DNA from 3 places in the Terrabacter sp. 05T424 genome. Region 2 is predicted to be linked to each of the others. Evidence: predicted binding sites of a transcription regulator. Region 2 holds the regulator's gene; each other region holds the start of a gene.
What was found. The regulator LexA, encoded in region 2, represses DNA repair genes until DNA is damaged. The targets are predictions, from matches to a motif close to TCGAACANNTGTTCGA.

Region 1 (4,354 bases), on a different contig from region 2:
TCACTACGACGAGCACGGCGCTCATCACCACGAGGACAGCCTCGCCGGCCGCGTCGGCGCAGGCTCCTCCGAGACCGCACCGACGACGGGAGCGAGACCATGACGGACCGTGCCAGCGGCACCACGCGCCGACCGACTCGTCAGCAGGCCGCCGTGGCAGACCTGCTCGAGAGGTCCGACGACTTCACCTCCGCCCAGACGGTGCATGCCCGCCTGCGTGAGGCGGGCGCCGGCGTGGGCCTCGCGACCGTCTACCGCACCCTCCAGGCCATGGTCGACGCCGGCACCGTCGACGTGCTTCGCACCGACGACGGCGAGGCCGTCTACCGGGCGTGCTCGACGCACCACCACCACCACCTCGTCTGCCGGGCGTGCGGGCGCACCGTCGAGGTCGAGGGCCCCACTGTCGAGCGGTGGGCCGACACGATCGCCGAGCACCACGGCTTCAGCGACGTGACGCACACCCTCGAGATCTTCGGCACCTGCGCCGACTGCGCCACCGTCGGAAACTGAGCACTCGACGAGACGAGCTACCGCCGTCGAGTGCCCAATTCCCTACCGTCTGAAGGGGAGCCCCCGGCGGCGTACCAGTCGAGTGCCCAGTTCCCGACGTCGGAAAGTGGGCACTCGACCTGAATCCCAGTCGAGTGCTCAGTTTCCTACGTGGCTGTGGGGGTGTCGACCGCGCCGCCGTAGCGACGGTCGCGGGCGACGTACTCCTCGATGGCGGCCCAGAGGTCGCGTCGGTCGTAGTCGGGCCAGAGCCGGTTCTGGAAGACCATCTCCGCATAGGCCGACTGCCACAGCAGGAAGTTGGACGTGCGCTGCTCGCCCGACGAGCGGACGAAGAGGTCGACGTCGGGCATCGTCGGCTCGTCGAGGTACTTCTTGATCGTCTTCTCGTCGACGGACCCGGGCCGCAGGCGACCACCCTTGACGTCCTGGGCGATTCGCTGGACGGCGTCGGCGATCTCGGCGCGTCCGCCGTAGTTGACGCAGAAGTAGAGCGTCAGCCCGGTGTTGTGCTGCGTCAGTTCCTGGGCGACCTCGAGCTCCTTGATGACCGACCGCCAGAGCCGCGGGGTGCGGCCGACCCACCGCATGCGCACCCCCCACTCGTGCAGCTGGTCACGCCGGCGCCGGATGACGTCGCGGTTGAAACCCATGAGAAAGCGGACCTCCTCGGGTGAGCGCCGCCAGTTCTCGGTGGAGAACGCGTACGCCGACAGGTGGGTCACCCCGACGTCGACGGCACCTGCCACGACGTCGAGCAGGGACGCCTCCCCAGCCTCGTGTCCCTTGGTGCGCGGCAGCCCCCGCTGGTTGGCCCACCTCCCGTTACCGTCCATGACGATTGCCACGTGCTTCGGCAGCAGCTCGCTCGGGATCGTGGGCGGCGTGGCACCGGATGGGTGCGGGAATGGCTTGGCGTACATGGGTCTCCGGATCGGTGAGGTCGGGTTCGCTTGTGGCTCAGGCCCGCTCGACGAGGCGCAGCGAACGCAGCCCGCGCTCGATGTGCCACTGGAGGAAGGCGGAGACCATGCCGTTGCCCTGACGACGATGCCGTTCGTCGCTCGCGTCGGCAACCTCCCAGTCACCCGCCAGCAGCGAGGCGAGCAGCTCGAAGGTCTCGGGTGCCGGAGCGCTCGAGCCGGGCGGACGGCATACGGAGCAGACGGCGCCGCCGGACTGCACGTTGAAGGCGCGTTGAGGACCCGGCGCGCCGCAGCGCGCGCAGTCGACGAAGCTGGGCGCCCAGCCCGCGACGGCGAGCGAGCGCAGCAGGTAGGCGTCGAGCACGAGGCCCGGGTCGTGGGCGCGCTCGGCGAGCGACCGCAGGGCGCCGGCGAGCAGGAGGTACTGCTGGGTCTGCGGTTCGTGCTCCTCGGTCAGCTGCAGCGCGGTCTCGAGCATCGAGGTCGCGCACGTGTAGGCGGTGTAGTCGCGGGCGATCGCGTCGCCGTAGGGCGCGAGGGTCTCGACCTGGGTGACCGTGTCGAGGTTGCGGCCCTCGTAGCACTGCACGTCGATGACCATGCCGGGCTCGAGACGCGAGCCGAAGCGCGACTTCGTGCGCCGCACGCCCTTGGCGACCGCACGCACCCGGCCGCGGGTGCGCGTGAGCATCGTGATGATGCGGTCGGCCTCGCCCAGCTTGTGGGTGCGCAGGACGATCGCCTCGTCACGGTAGAGGGGCATGACGCCATTCTCCCCCGCCACCCGGCCGGTGCCGCACCGCACGCGCCGGTCCGCGTCAAGTGCCCGAACTCGCACCACGGAGTCGAACACCCGTTCGAGGTTTCGGGTTATCGTGGGGGCATGGACCTCGCTCTCCAGGGTTCGCTGCTCGACCTCACCGACGCGATGACGCTCCGTGCCGTCGGCACCGGCCTCACCCGGCACCACCTCGCGCGCGGCGCGTGGGTCGACGTCAGGCCCGGCTGGCTCGCCGCCGGCGACGAGCTCTTCTCGGCTCTGCTTCGCGACGTTCCCTGGCACGCGGAGCGCAGGCAGATGTACGACTCCGTCGTCGACGTGCCGCGCCTCACGAAGTTCTACGCAGGCGACGAGCGGCTGCCCCACCCGATGCTCGATGACGCCCGCGATGCCCTCAGCGCCCACTACGCCGCCGAGCTCGGCGAGCCCTTCGTCACCGCCGGCCTCTGCCTCTACCGCGACGGCCGCGACAGCGTCGCCTGGCACGGAGACCGCATCGGCCGCTCACGCGACAGCGACACGATGATCGCCATCCTGTCGCTCGGCTCGGCCCGCACCCTCGCGCTGCGCCCACGCGACGGCGGCACCATCCCGGGTTCGACGACAAAGAGCTTGCGCTACCCCCTCGGGCATGGTGACCTCGTGGTGATGGGTGGCTCGTGCCAGCGCACGTGGGACCATGCGGTCCCCAAGACGTCAGAGCCGATGGGGCCACGCATCTCCGTGCAGTTCCGTGTCGCAGGCGTCCGCTGACCAAGGAGATCCCGTATGCCGTCCAGCCGCCCAGGTGGCCCCCTGCCCTACCTCGACCACCTCGCGGCCGACTCGGCACGGTTCCGTGCCGCCCTCGAGCACGCTCCGGCCGACGCACGCGTGCCCACCTGCCCCGACTGGGACGCCGACGACCTGCTGTGGCACCTCGCGGAGGTGCAGTGGTTCTGGGGTGAGATCGCCGAGCGCGGCCTCACCGACCCCGCCGACCTCGACGCGATGAATGCGAGCCGCGAGGAGCGACCGGCCGACCGCGCCGGGCTGCTCGACCGCTACGACCGCTCGAGCGAGCGGCTCCACGGCGTCCTGGCCGGCCTGACCCCGGAGACTCCGCTGTGGATGTGGGCCGACGACAAGAGCGCCMGCTACATCGGCCGACGCCAGGCCCACGAGGCGTTGATCCACCGGCTCGACGCCGAGCTGACGGTGGGCGACCGCACCCCGCTCGACTGCCGACTGGCTGCCGACGGCGTCGACGAGGCGCTGCGGATCATGCGTGGCTACGAGCCCGAGCCGGGCCTCACGCACGAGCCCACGGGTCCCGCCGTCACGATCGCGACCGTCGACGCCATGCACGCCTGGACCGTCACGCCGGTGCGCATCACCGGCACCGACGCGGACGGCGACGTCATCGACACCGAACGCTTCCTCGTGGTCGACGGACCCGACGACGCGGCTGTTGCCGAGATCTGCGGGTCCGCCGCCGACCTCGACTGCTGGCTCTGGAACCGTCCCGCCGACGGCGAGATCACGCGCGAGGGCGACGCTGCGTCTCTCGCTGCCGTCGACGCGGTGCTCCGCGGCTCGATCGACTGAGGTCGGCACCTGGTGCAGCGCCGTGTGTGCACCAGCCGGGGCCAGAGTCCGTGCGAGCACACACGCGAACCCGGCTGTTCGGTGCCGCCGCGACGACGGGTCCTACCCGCCGACGTAGGCGGCGAGGTGCTCGCCCGTGAGGGTGGAGCGGGCGGCGACGAGGTCTGCCGGGGTGCCCTCGAAGACCACCGTGCCACCGTCGTGGCCGGCGCCGGGGCCGAGGTCGATGATCCAGTCGGCGTGCGCCATGACGGCCTGGTGGTGCTCGATGACGATGACCGACTTGCCGGAGTCGACGAGCCGGTCAAGCAGGCCCAGCAGCTGCTCGACGTCGGCGAGATGCAGGCCTGTCGTCGGCTCGTCGAGGATGTAGGTGCCGCCCTTCTCGCCCAGGTGCGTGGCGAGCTTCAGCCGCTGGCGCTCCCCGCCGGAGAGCGTCGTGAGCGGCTGGCCGAGGCTGAGGTAGCCGAGTCCCACGTCCTCGAGGCGCCCGAGGATCGTCGCCGCGGCGGGGACCTTGGCCTCGCCGTCGCTGAAGAAGGCGTGC
Region 2 (4,354 bases):
GCGGAGCTCCCACTGGGCCGTCGACAGCCTCGCCTGCCAGGCAGCCGCCACCTGTGGCAGTCCCGACGCGCAGCGACCCCCCGGAAGAGCCGTTGCCACCGGCCGGAGGTCGTCGGCCACCCCGAGCCGCCGCACCTGCCCTAGCACCTCCTCGATGGTGACGGCGCTGGCTCGCAGCGCCGCCGTGTCGATCTCGTATCTCATCCCTGCTCCCTTCCCGAGGCCAGCCACGCTAGGTCGCGGACGCCGGGTCCGGCTGGCGTCATCCACAGGCTCCGGGCGGCCGGTCGTGACACAGCAGAACGCCGCACCCCTCCTCAGGGGTGCGGCGTCCGGGCGGTCACGACGGGGTCGAAGCGCCGTTACCGCCAGCCGCTGGAGGTGGAGCCAACGCGGCCGATGGGGCGGGTCGAGAGAAGCGGGAGCGAGCCAGGCGGCATACGCACGGAAGCCACGAGCCAGGGAGCTCCCGGTGTCAGCGACCCGGGACGACGAGCTGCTGCCCGACGTGGATCTCGGTGGTGCTGAGGCTGTTGGCGACCTGGAGCTCGACGACACCGTCGGCGACGGACAGCTGCGGCAGCTCGCGCGCCGCGATGCCCGACAGCGTCTGACCCGAGGTGACGGTGACCGTGTGGGAGCCGGACGATGCCGAGGCGAGCTGACCGGCCAGTCCGACCGCCAGCAGCGAGACGACCGCCGCGACCAGGATCGAGACCACGAGCCGGCCGAACCGTGTCAGGCGCAGGGGCGGCTGGGCGGCCCGTGCGGCGCGGACGGCCTCGCGCCCGGTGGGCACGAGCACGAGGTGCGGACGGGCCGGCGGCTGCGTGGTCTGCGGCTGACGAACGGCCTCGAGGACGATGGCGCTCATGGTGACCTCCCCTTGCTCCTGAACTGGCGAACGTGTGTTCGATAGAACGTCTGTACGAGTTGTAGCACGTATGTTCGAGGAAGTCGAGACACGCATCGAACAGGTGTTTGGCAACTGTGTTCGAACCTCGTTACTCTTTCCTCACACCACACACCTCACCAGCCACCACTGACACTGGCCCCCGAGCGGCCCTCGACCTCTCCTCGCGCAGTTCTCGAGCCAGGTTCAGCACACGGTCTGACGAGCCGACGAAGGGGATCACCATGGGCGTGACCGAGCTTCCCGATCGCGAGACCGGCGACGGACTGACCGTGCGTCAGCGGCGCGTGCTCGAGGTGATCCGCAACTCCGTCGACCGCAGGGGCTACCCGCCGAGCATGCGCGAGATCGGCGACGCCGTCGGCCTGGCGAGCCCCTCGAGCGTCTCCCACCAGCTCAACGCCCTGGTGGCCAAGGGCTACCTGCGCCGCGACCCCAACCGCCCGCGCGCCCTCGAGATCGTCTCGCCGGATGCGACGGCCGAAGAGGTCGGCTACCGCAGCGGCGACCACTACGACACCGAGACCGGCTCCGGCGACGCCCGTCCCGAGGCGTCCTACGTGCCCGTTCTCGGGCAGATCGCGGCAGGCGTCCCGATCACGGCCGAGGAGGTCGTCGAGGACGTCTTCCCGCTGCCGAAGCAGCTCGTCGGCGAAGGCGACCTCTTCCTCCTCAAGGTCAACGGCGACTCCATGGTCGACGCCGCCATCTGCGACGGCGACTGGGTCGTCGTGCGCCAGCAGCAGCACGCCGACAACGGCGACGTCGTCGCGGCGATGCTCGACAACGAGGCCACGGTGAAGACGTTCAAGCGCGTCGACGGGCACGTCTGGCTGATGCCGCACAACGAGGACTTCTCCCCCATCGACGGCGACGACGCGACGATCCTCGGCAAGGTCACCGCCGTCCTGCGCCGAATCTGACGCGCGGGGTCGCCCGCGGCGACGCGACCCCGCTCCAGCAGGCGTATCGCCACGGCGGCCGCCACACTCTGACGAGTGAGTCCTGCAGAGGAGACCGCCATGGCATCCGGGCGCACCCGCGACGTCGTCTACACCTACCGCTACCTGCGGGGCGCGATGATCGCCCTGCTGCTCATGCTCCTGCTGTCGGTGGGCTACGAGTGGTGGTGGGAGACCGAACACAGCTGCTGGCTCGGCTCGATCAGCGCCTACTACTACACGCCCGCGCGGACGGTCTTCGTCGGCTCCCTCTGCGCCCTCGGCGCGAGCCTCATCGCGTACAAGGGGCACTCGTCCGAGGAGGACGTGCTGCTCAACTTCTCCGGCTTCATGGCGTTCGTCGTCGCCATGGTGCCGACCGTCCCCGACGACCGCTGCGGGCCGAACGCCTACACGCAGACGCCCGCCGAGATCGCCGCGGCGGTGCGCAACAACATCTGGTCGCTCGTCGTCGTCGCGGTGATCGCGGCCGTCATCGTCGCGGCGCTCAAACGAGGCGCGATGCGGCGCGATGCCTCCGCGCGCCCGACGACGCGGTCGGTGCTGGTGACCCTGGCCTGCGCAGGCGTGCTGCTGGTGGAGCTCACCCTGTTCCTCGTCCTGCGCGACCGTTTCATCGCCCTGAGCCACGGCATCGCCGCGGGCACCATGGTGGCCGGGGTCATCGCCGTCATGGTGTTCAGCGCACTGCGCACCGAGGAGCGCCACCGGGCGGCCGGCGACGACGACGGGCGCGGCTACCGCCGCATCTACCTCGCCATCGCGGTCGCGCTCACGGTCGCGCTCGCCGCGACGGTCGTCGCGGCGCTGACGGTCCAGGGCTTCGCCCACCTCGTCCTCGTCGCCGAGGTCATCGTCATCGTGCTGTTCGCGACCTACTGGGGCGTCCAGACCAAGGAGCTGTGGGACCTCGGCGAGGTCTCCGCCGACGAGGCACGCGACCTCGGGGCCCGTGCCGAGTAGCCCCTCCGCGGCTCACGACAGGGGCGTGGGGTCGCCGAGGGCCCCGAGCCACCACGTGCCCGCATCGCCGTACTCCGCCCGCTCTTCTGTCGTCATCGTGGCCACGACCCGCAGCCAGGACTCGGCGCGCGCGAGCCGCCCCAGGTGCAGGGCCGCGGGCAGCGCCTGCCGGAGCCGGGTCGAGGGAACGACGTCGCTCCAGACCTCGAGTCCCGCGTCGGCCACCCGTCGCACTCGCGGGTCGTCGGGCCCCGCCTCGAAGCGGTGCAGGAGCACGTTGAGCGGGATGAACAGGGCGGTGAGGGGGTGCGCGAGCACCGCGTCGCCGAAGTCGAAGAAGCGCATCCCCGCTGGCGTGGCAAAGACGTTGTTGGCGTGCAGGTCGTTGTGCACGAGGTTCACGCCCAGGCCGAGCGCGTCGAGCTCGGTGCCCCACCGCTCCACCGTCGGAAGCAGGCACTCCAGCCGTGCCGCCACCTCCGGCTCCATCCGCCGCGGGTCGCCCGCGGGAAGCGCGACGAGAGAGGCCGTCCGGCCGCTCACGTAGGCCGCCGCGTGCGTCGGGCGCAGGAGGCCGGCGCCGGCCGCCCCGAGCTCACGCTCGTGCCCGACGAGCTCACGCTGCAGGTGCATCGCTTCCGCAGCGACGCGGCACCACGCGTCGACGTCGTCGCCCGCGACGGTCTCGGCGAAGACCGGGCCCTGGTCGGGCACGAGGTGCAGACCTCGCTCGAGGTCCGCGGCGACGACCGGCACCACGCGGTCGGGGGCGAGTCGGTCGAGGACGACGAGCAGCGCGGCCTCGAAGGACTGGTGAGCGCAGTTCTGCTTGGCCCAGTAGACCGTGCCGTCGGCGGCTCGGGCCCGCCACACGGTCGACCACGGACGTTGGTGCACGGGCTCGAGATCGACAAGTTGGCTGCCGAGCCCGTCGAGGGCGCCCTCGAGCCACGTACGCAGCTCGTCGGCGAACTCCTCGGACACCCACCGCACCGACGGGCCGGGCCCGTCCTCAGGCAGGACGGCATACTCCGTCGGTTCGTCCCCGCGGCGGTGCGCACCGCCCTCCGGGTCAGTGACCGAGGGCATCGCGCAGCGCGGTGAGAGTCTCGCCCAGCGGGGCGTGCAGGCGGATCGTCGCCTCGGCATCGCCGCGGGTCGCCGACCGGGTGAGGATGGCAACGGGCACGTGGCGCTGGTGGGCGCGGCGCACGAAGCGGTAGCCGCTCATGACCGACAGTGACGAACCGAGCACGAGCACGGCGCCGGCCGCCTCGACGAGTCCGAAGCAGCGCTCGACGAGCGCCTTGGGCACGGACTCGCCGAAGAAGACCACGTCGGGCTTGACGGTGTCGTTGCCGCAGACGAGGCAGCGCGGCGCGTGGAAGGACTCGACGAGGGCGTCGGCCAGCACGATGTCGCCGTCAGGCCGCACCTGCTCGCCCCACTGCGACCCGACGGACGTCGCGGCCTCGGCGAAGCGTGCCATGAAGCCGGGGTTGGCCTCCGTCATCCT
Region 3 (4,354 bases), on a different contig from region 2:
ACGTCGGGGTCGCGGCGGCCGCGGCCGTCGTGGCGGCAGAGCCGACGACCGCTGTGAGCGACCTCGACGCCGCCTGGTGGTCGGTCGACTCGCCGGTGGTCGGTGGAATCACCTACTCCGGCAACGAGGTCCACCTGGCATCGACCGCGGGGTTCGGCATCTCGGGGTTCGCCCGACCTGCCTGAGGACTGGCCTCGGCCGCATACGACGAAGGGCCCCGCCACGGCGGGGCCCTTCATCGTGCCGGTCTCGTGTCGGTCAGTTGCCGAGGACACGGAGGGTGAAGGTGCCCTCGCCGTTGCCGGTCGTGGTGGCGTTGGCGCCGACGGCGCGCAGCGACTCTAGGAACGTCTTGTCGTTGCCCTTGACCTGGCCGAGGTAGACCTTCTCGAGCTTGTCGAGGTCGACGAACAGGGCACTGTTCGACGAGGTGGCGTCGCCGACGGCGAGCTTGAAGGCGTCGCTGTCGCCGAGCTTGCCACCCGACTTGAGGTCGTCGGCGTAGTCGGGCGTCGTGGCGACGTAGACCTTGTCGCCCTCGACCTTGTGCGTCAGCACGTCGCTGCTGGCGCCGGACATCTGGACCAGCCGGCCGATGATCTCGTCGGCGCGCTTGGCGTTGCTCGACACGAGCTTCGCGCCGACCGTGAGCGAGTCGCCCGTCAGGTCCTGGTCGGGCATGGCGATCGTGAACGAACGGCCGAGCAGCACCTTGAGGTCGTCGGGCAGCTTCACGTCGAGCTGCTGCTCGATCATCGAGATGGTGTCGTCCTGGCCGCCGGCGCCCGCGAGGCTGTCGATCTGCTTCTTCAGCTGCGGCCAGGCGCCGTCGAGCATCTGGTCGGCGCCCGAGACGTGAAGGGCCGCCATCGTGTTGGCGGGCAGGTTGGCTAGCTCGCTGCCGTCACCCTTGACGACCTTGGTCGCGTCGGAGCCGCGCACCACGCCCGCGAGCTCGACGTAGTCGGCGTCGAATCGTACGGCGGCAGCGAAGCGCCCCTTGGCGCTCGCCAGCGCAGCGGTGTCGATGCCCGCCTGGCCGCCGCTCAGCTTGGGCAGCTCCTTGAGGCCGGTCGCCATGTCGAACCAGGCCGACACGATGCCCTGCTCGCCGAGGGCGCCCATGTCGCCGGTGAAGTTCGCGTTCTGCGAGAGCGAGCCCTTGTCGACCGCGGCGAGGGTGGCGTCACCAGTGCCGGCGGGAGTGACGATGGCGTAGCCGTCCTTCGTGCGGACGTCGGTCTTCGACGACGTGTCGCACGCGAACAGCCTGGTGAGTGTGTCCTTCGCGAGGGTCTCGTCCTTGACCTGGATCGCGATCGCGACGTTCGGCGTGTCAGACGTGCCGCCGGGGCGGACCGCCGCACCGACCCGGTCGCCGAGCCACGGCTCGATGTCCTTGGCGTAGGCGAACTTCTTGAGGCAGTCGCTGCCGGCGTCCTTGGTGGCCATCTCCCACAGCTTCTTGCGCGGGTCGTCGCTGCCGAGGGTGTTCTTGACGGCCTCGAGCTTGCCGAGGAACCGCACCGCCGCGATCTTCTGGCCGGCGGAGGGGTCGATGTCGACACGGAGGTAGGCGTACGCGTCGCCGGGGAGCACGTCGGACGGCTGTGCGCCGCTGCCGCTCAGGGTCTGCGCGGCGAAGACGCCGGCGCCGCCGAGGGCGAGGACGGTGGCGAGGGCACCGACCATGAGGCCGGTGCGCTTGTGGCCGCCCCGGGCGGGGGCGGACGGGTCGTCGGCGAGGGCGACGCCGGTGGCGCCGGTGGCGCCGGTGGCGCTGGCCCCGTCGCTCGAGACCGGGACGGCCGGGCTGCCCGAGGGAACGGGGTAGGTGTACTGCGGGACGGGCGTCGTCGCGTCGGCCGGGATCGGTCGGGTGGCGTCGTCGCCCGGCTGGGCGTCCGGCCCGTCGGGCCTGGTGGGCTCGGTCATTGATGGCTCCCCTGAAGTGTCGAGGTCCCTGCCTAGGCGCTCGGGACGTGAGGACGATACCGGTCACACGGCATCGCCGCTGGCGGTTGTGACAACGCTCCGACGACGGTTCCGGCGCGACCGGTTCCGGCGGCACGGGTGGCAGACTGCAGGGGTGCGGATCAGTCACTTCTGGACCTTGATGGACGACGAGTTCGGCGCGGCGTATGCCGGGTCGCTCGCGCGCGACCACGTGCTCGGCGCGCTCGGCAACCGCACGGTGGTCCAGGCGCTCGCCGACGGCGAGGCGCCGCGCACGGTGTGGGAGGCGCTCTGCATCGACATGGACGTGCCCCCCGAGCGCCGGCTGGGCCGCGACATCCGGGTTGCTCGCGGCGCACAGGGCGGTCAGGTCGGCAGGTGACCCCGTCGGGTCCCGGCGTCGCGCGCATCACCTTGCGGCGGGGCGACATCACGGCCGACGCGTCGGCAGACGCGATCGTCAACGCGGCGAACCCGTCGCTGCTGGGCGGCGGTGGCGTCGACGGGGCCATCCACCGGGCTGCCGGTCCCGAGCTGCTCGAGGAGTGCCGGCGGCTCGGCGGGTGCGAGACGGGTGACGCGAAGATCACCGGGGCGGGACGGCTGCCGGTGCGGCACGTCATCCACACCGTCGGTCCCGTGTGGCGCGGGGGAGGCCACGGGGAGGCTGAGCTGCTCGCCTCCTGCTACCGGCGGTGCGTCCAGCTCGCCGACGCCTCCGGGTGCGCGGTCGTCGCCTTTCCTGCCGTGTCGTGCGGCGTCTACGGCTACCCGGTCGACGCCGCCGCGAGAGTCGCGATCGCCGCCCTCGCCGAGTCGCTGGACCGCCACGAGACCGTGCGCGAGGCACGGTTCTGGCTGTTCTCGCGCGAGGTCCTCGCGGACTTCCAGGTGGCTCTCGCGGACCTTCGCGAGAACTCCTGACACGCGTTCTCGCGCAACCCGGCGTGTCGACGCGTCATCGAACACCTGTTCGGTAGTGTTCTCCACAGGTCCTGCGCCACCAACCGCATCATCCACAGGCCGTCTCGTGGTCCACCCGATGTCGGCGCCGGGCCCTAGCGTCTGACCCGACAGCGGATCTCCTCGGATGATCCGTCACCCGGGTCGCAGGTAGGCGACCGAAGCGCAGACGGCAGAACAGGAGCCCGACATGGCAGCCACTCAGGCCAAGGGGATGGACAAGGACAAGGCGCTCTCCTCGGTGATGGGCCAGATCGAGAAGAGCTACGGCAAGGGCGCGGTGATGCGTCTCGGTGACGACGTCCGCCCGCCCATCGAGGTGATCCCCACCGGATCCATCGCGCTCGATGTGGCCCTCGGCATCGGCGGGCTGCCCCGCGGTCGAGTCGTCGAGATCTACGGCCCGGAGTCCTCGGGCAAGACGACGGTGGCCCTGCACGCGGTCGCCAACGCGCAGAAGGGTGGCGGCATCGCGGCGTTCATCGACGCCGAGCACGCGCTCGACCCCGAGTACGCGAAGAAGCTCGGCGTCGACACCGACGCCCTGCTCGTCTCCCAGCCCGACACGGGTGAGCAGGCCCTCGAGATCGCCGACATGCTGATCCGTTCCGGGGCCATCGACATCATCGTCATCGACTCGGTGGCGGCCCTGGTGCCCCGTGCCGAGATCGAGGGCGAGATGGGCGACAGCCACGTGGGTCTGCAGGCCCGCCTCATGAGCCAGGCGCTCCGCAAGCTGACCGGAGCCCTCAACAACACGGGCACGACGGCGATCTTCATCAACCAGCTCCGCGAGAAGATCGGCGTCATGTTCGGCTCGCCCGAGACGACGACGGGTGGCAAGGCGCTGAAGTTCTACGCCTCGGTCCGCCTCGACGTCCGCCGCATCGAGACGCTCAAGGACGGCACCGACCCCGTCGGCAACCGCACCCGCGTCAAGGTCGTCAAGAACAAGGTCTCGCCGCCCTTCAAGCAGGCGGAGTTCGACATCCTCTACGGTCAGGGCATCTCTCGCGAGGGTGGGCTCATCGACATGGGCGTCGAGCACGGCTTCGTGCGCAAGGCCGGCGCCTGGTACACCTACGAGGGCGACCAGCTCGGCCAGGGCAAGGAGAACGCCCGCAACTTCCTCAAGGACAACCCCGACCTCGCCGACGAGATCGAGAAGAAGGTCAAGGAGAAGCTCGGCGTCGGGCCGCGCGTCGACAAGCCCGCCGAGGTCTCGGACGTGCCCGTCGACTTCTGATCGTGGCTGGTCCCGCACACGAGTCCACCGAGGACCGTCTGGCCCGCGCCGCGGCCGCCCTCGCCGAGGCGCAGGGTGTCGTCGAGGTGCGGGCCGCCGCGTCGGAGGGGGCGAGCTCCCCGCGGCGGCGCGCGGGCGCTGCACCCGACGGCGCTGTACCCACGTCCGAGGCGCGTCCTCGCCGCGCGG

Region 1: AC1DE0_RS18980 (alpha-ketoglutarate-dependent dioxygenase AlkB) is a predicted target of LexA. The motif match lies at 2,285-2,300, and genes of this name have one in related genera.
Region 3: recA (recombinase RecA) is a predicted target of LexA. The motif match lies at 2,918-2,933, and genes of this name have one in related genera.

What each region holds. Positions count from the first base shown of each region.
Region 1 covers NZ_JBFTLB010000011.1:7,918-12,271, reverse strand. Annotated here, with positions in the region: gene AC1DE0_RS19000 (metal ABC transporter permease) at 1-103, shown strand, start outside; gene AC1DE0_RS18995 (Fur family transcriptional regulator) at 100-513, shown strand; gene AC1DE0_RS18990 (isoprenyl transferase) at 660-1,436, opposite strand; gene recO (DNA repair protein RecO) at 1,474-2,202, opposite strand; gene AC1DE0_RS18980 (alpha-ketoglutarate-dependent dioxygenase AlkB) at 2,323-2,973, shown strand; gene AC1DE0_RS18975 (maleylpyruvate isomerase family mycothiol-dependent enzyme) at 2,989-3,807, shown strand; gene AC1DE0_RS18970 (ATP-binding cassette domain-containing protein) at 3,910-4,354, opposite strand, start outside.
Region 2 covers NZ_JBFTLB010000007.1:52,558-56,911, forward strand. Annotated here, with positions in the region: gene AC1DE0_RS14815 (hypothetical protein) at 1-204, opposite strand, end outside; gene AC1DE0_RS14820 (LysM peptidoglycan-binding domain-containing protein) at 476-874, opposite strand; gene lexA (transcriptional repressor LexA) at 1,138-1,836, shown strand; gene AC1DE0_RS14830 (hypothetical protein) at 1,936-2,838, shown strand; gene AC1DE0_RS14835 (aminoglycoside phosphotransferase family protein) at 2,851-3,927, opposite strand; gene AC1DE0_RS14840 (Sir2 family NAD-dependent protein deacetylase) at 3,911-4,354, opposite strand, start outside.
Region 3 covers NZ_JBFTLB010000001.1:1,021,355-1,025,708, forward strand. Annotated here, with positions in the region: gene AC1DE0_RS04770 (mandelate racemase/muconate lactonizing enzyme family protein) at 1-185, shown strand, start outside; gene AC1DE0_RS04775 (DUF3352 domain-containing protein) at 259-1,935, opposite strand; gene AC1DE0_RS04780 (DUF3046 domain-containing protein) at 2,090-2,338, shown strand; gene AC1DE0_RS04785 (O-acetyl-ADP-ribose deacetylase) at 2,335-2,880, shown strand; gene recA (recombinase RecA) at 3,134-4,165, shown strand; gene AC1DE0_RS04795 (regulatory protein RecX) at 4,168-4,354, shown strand, end outside.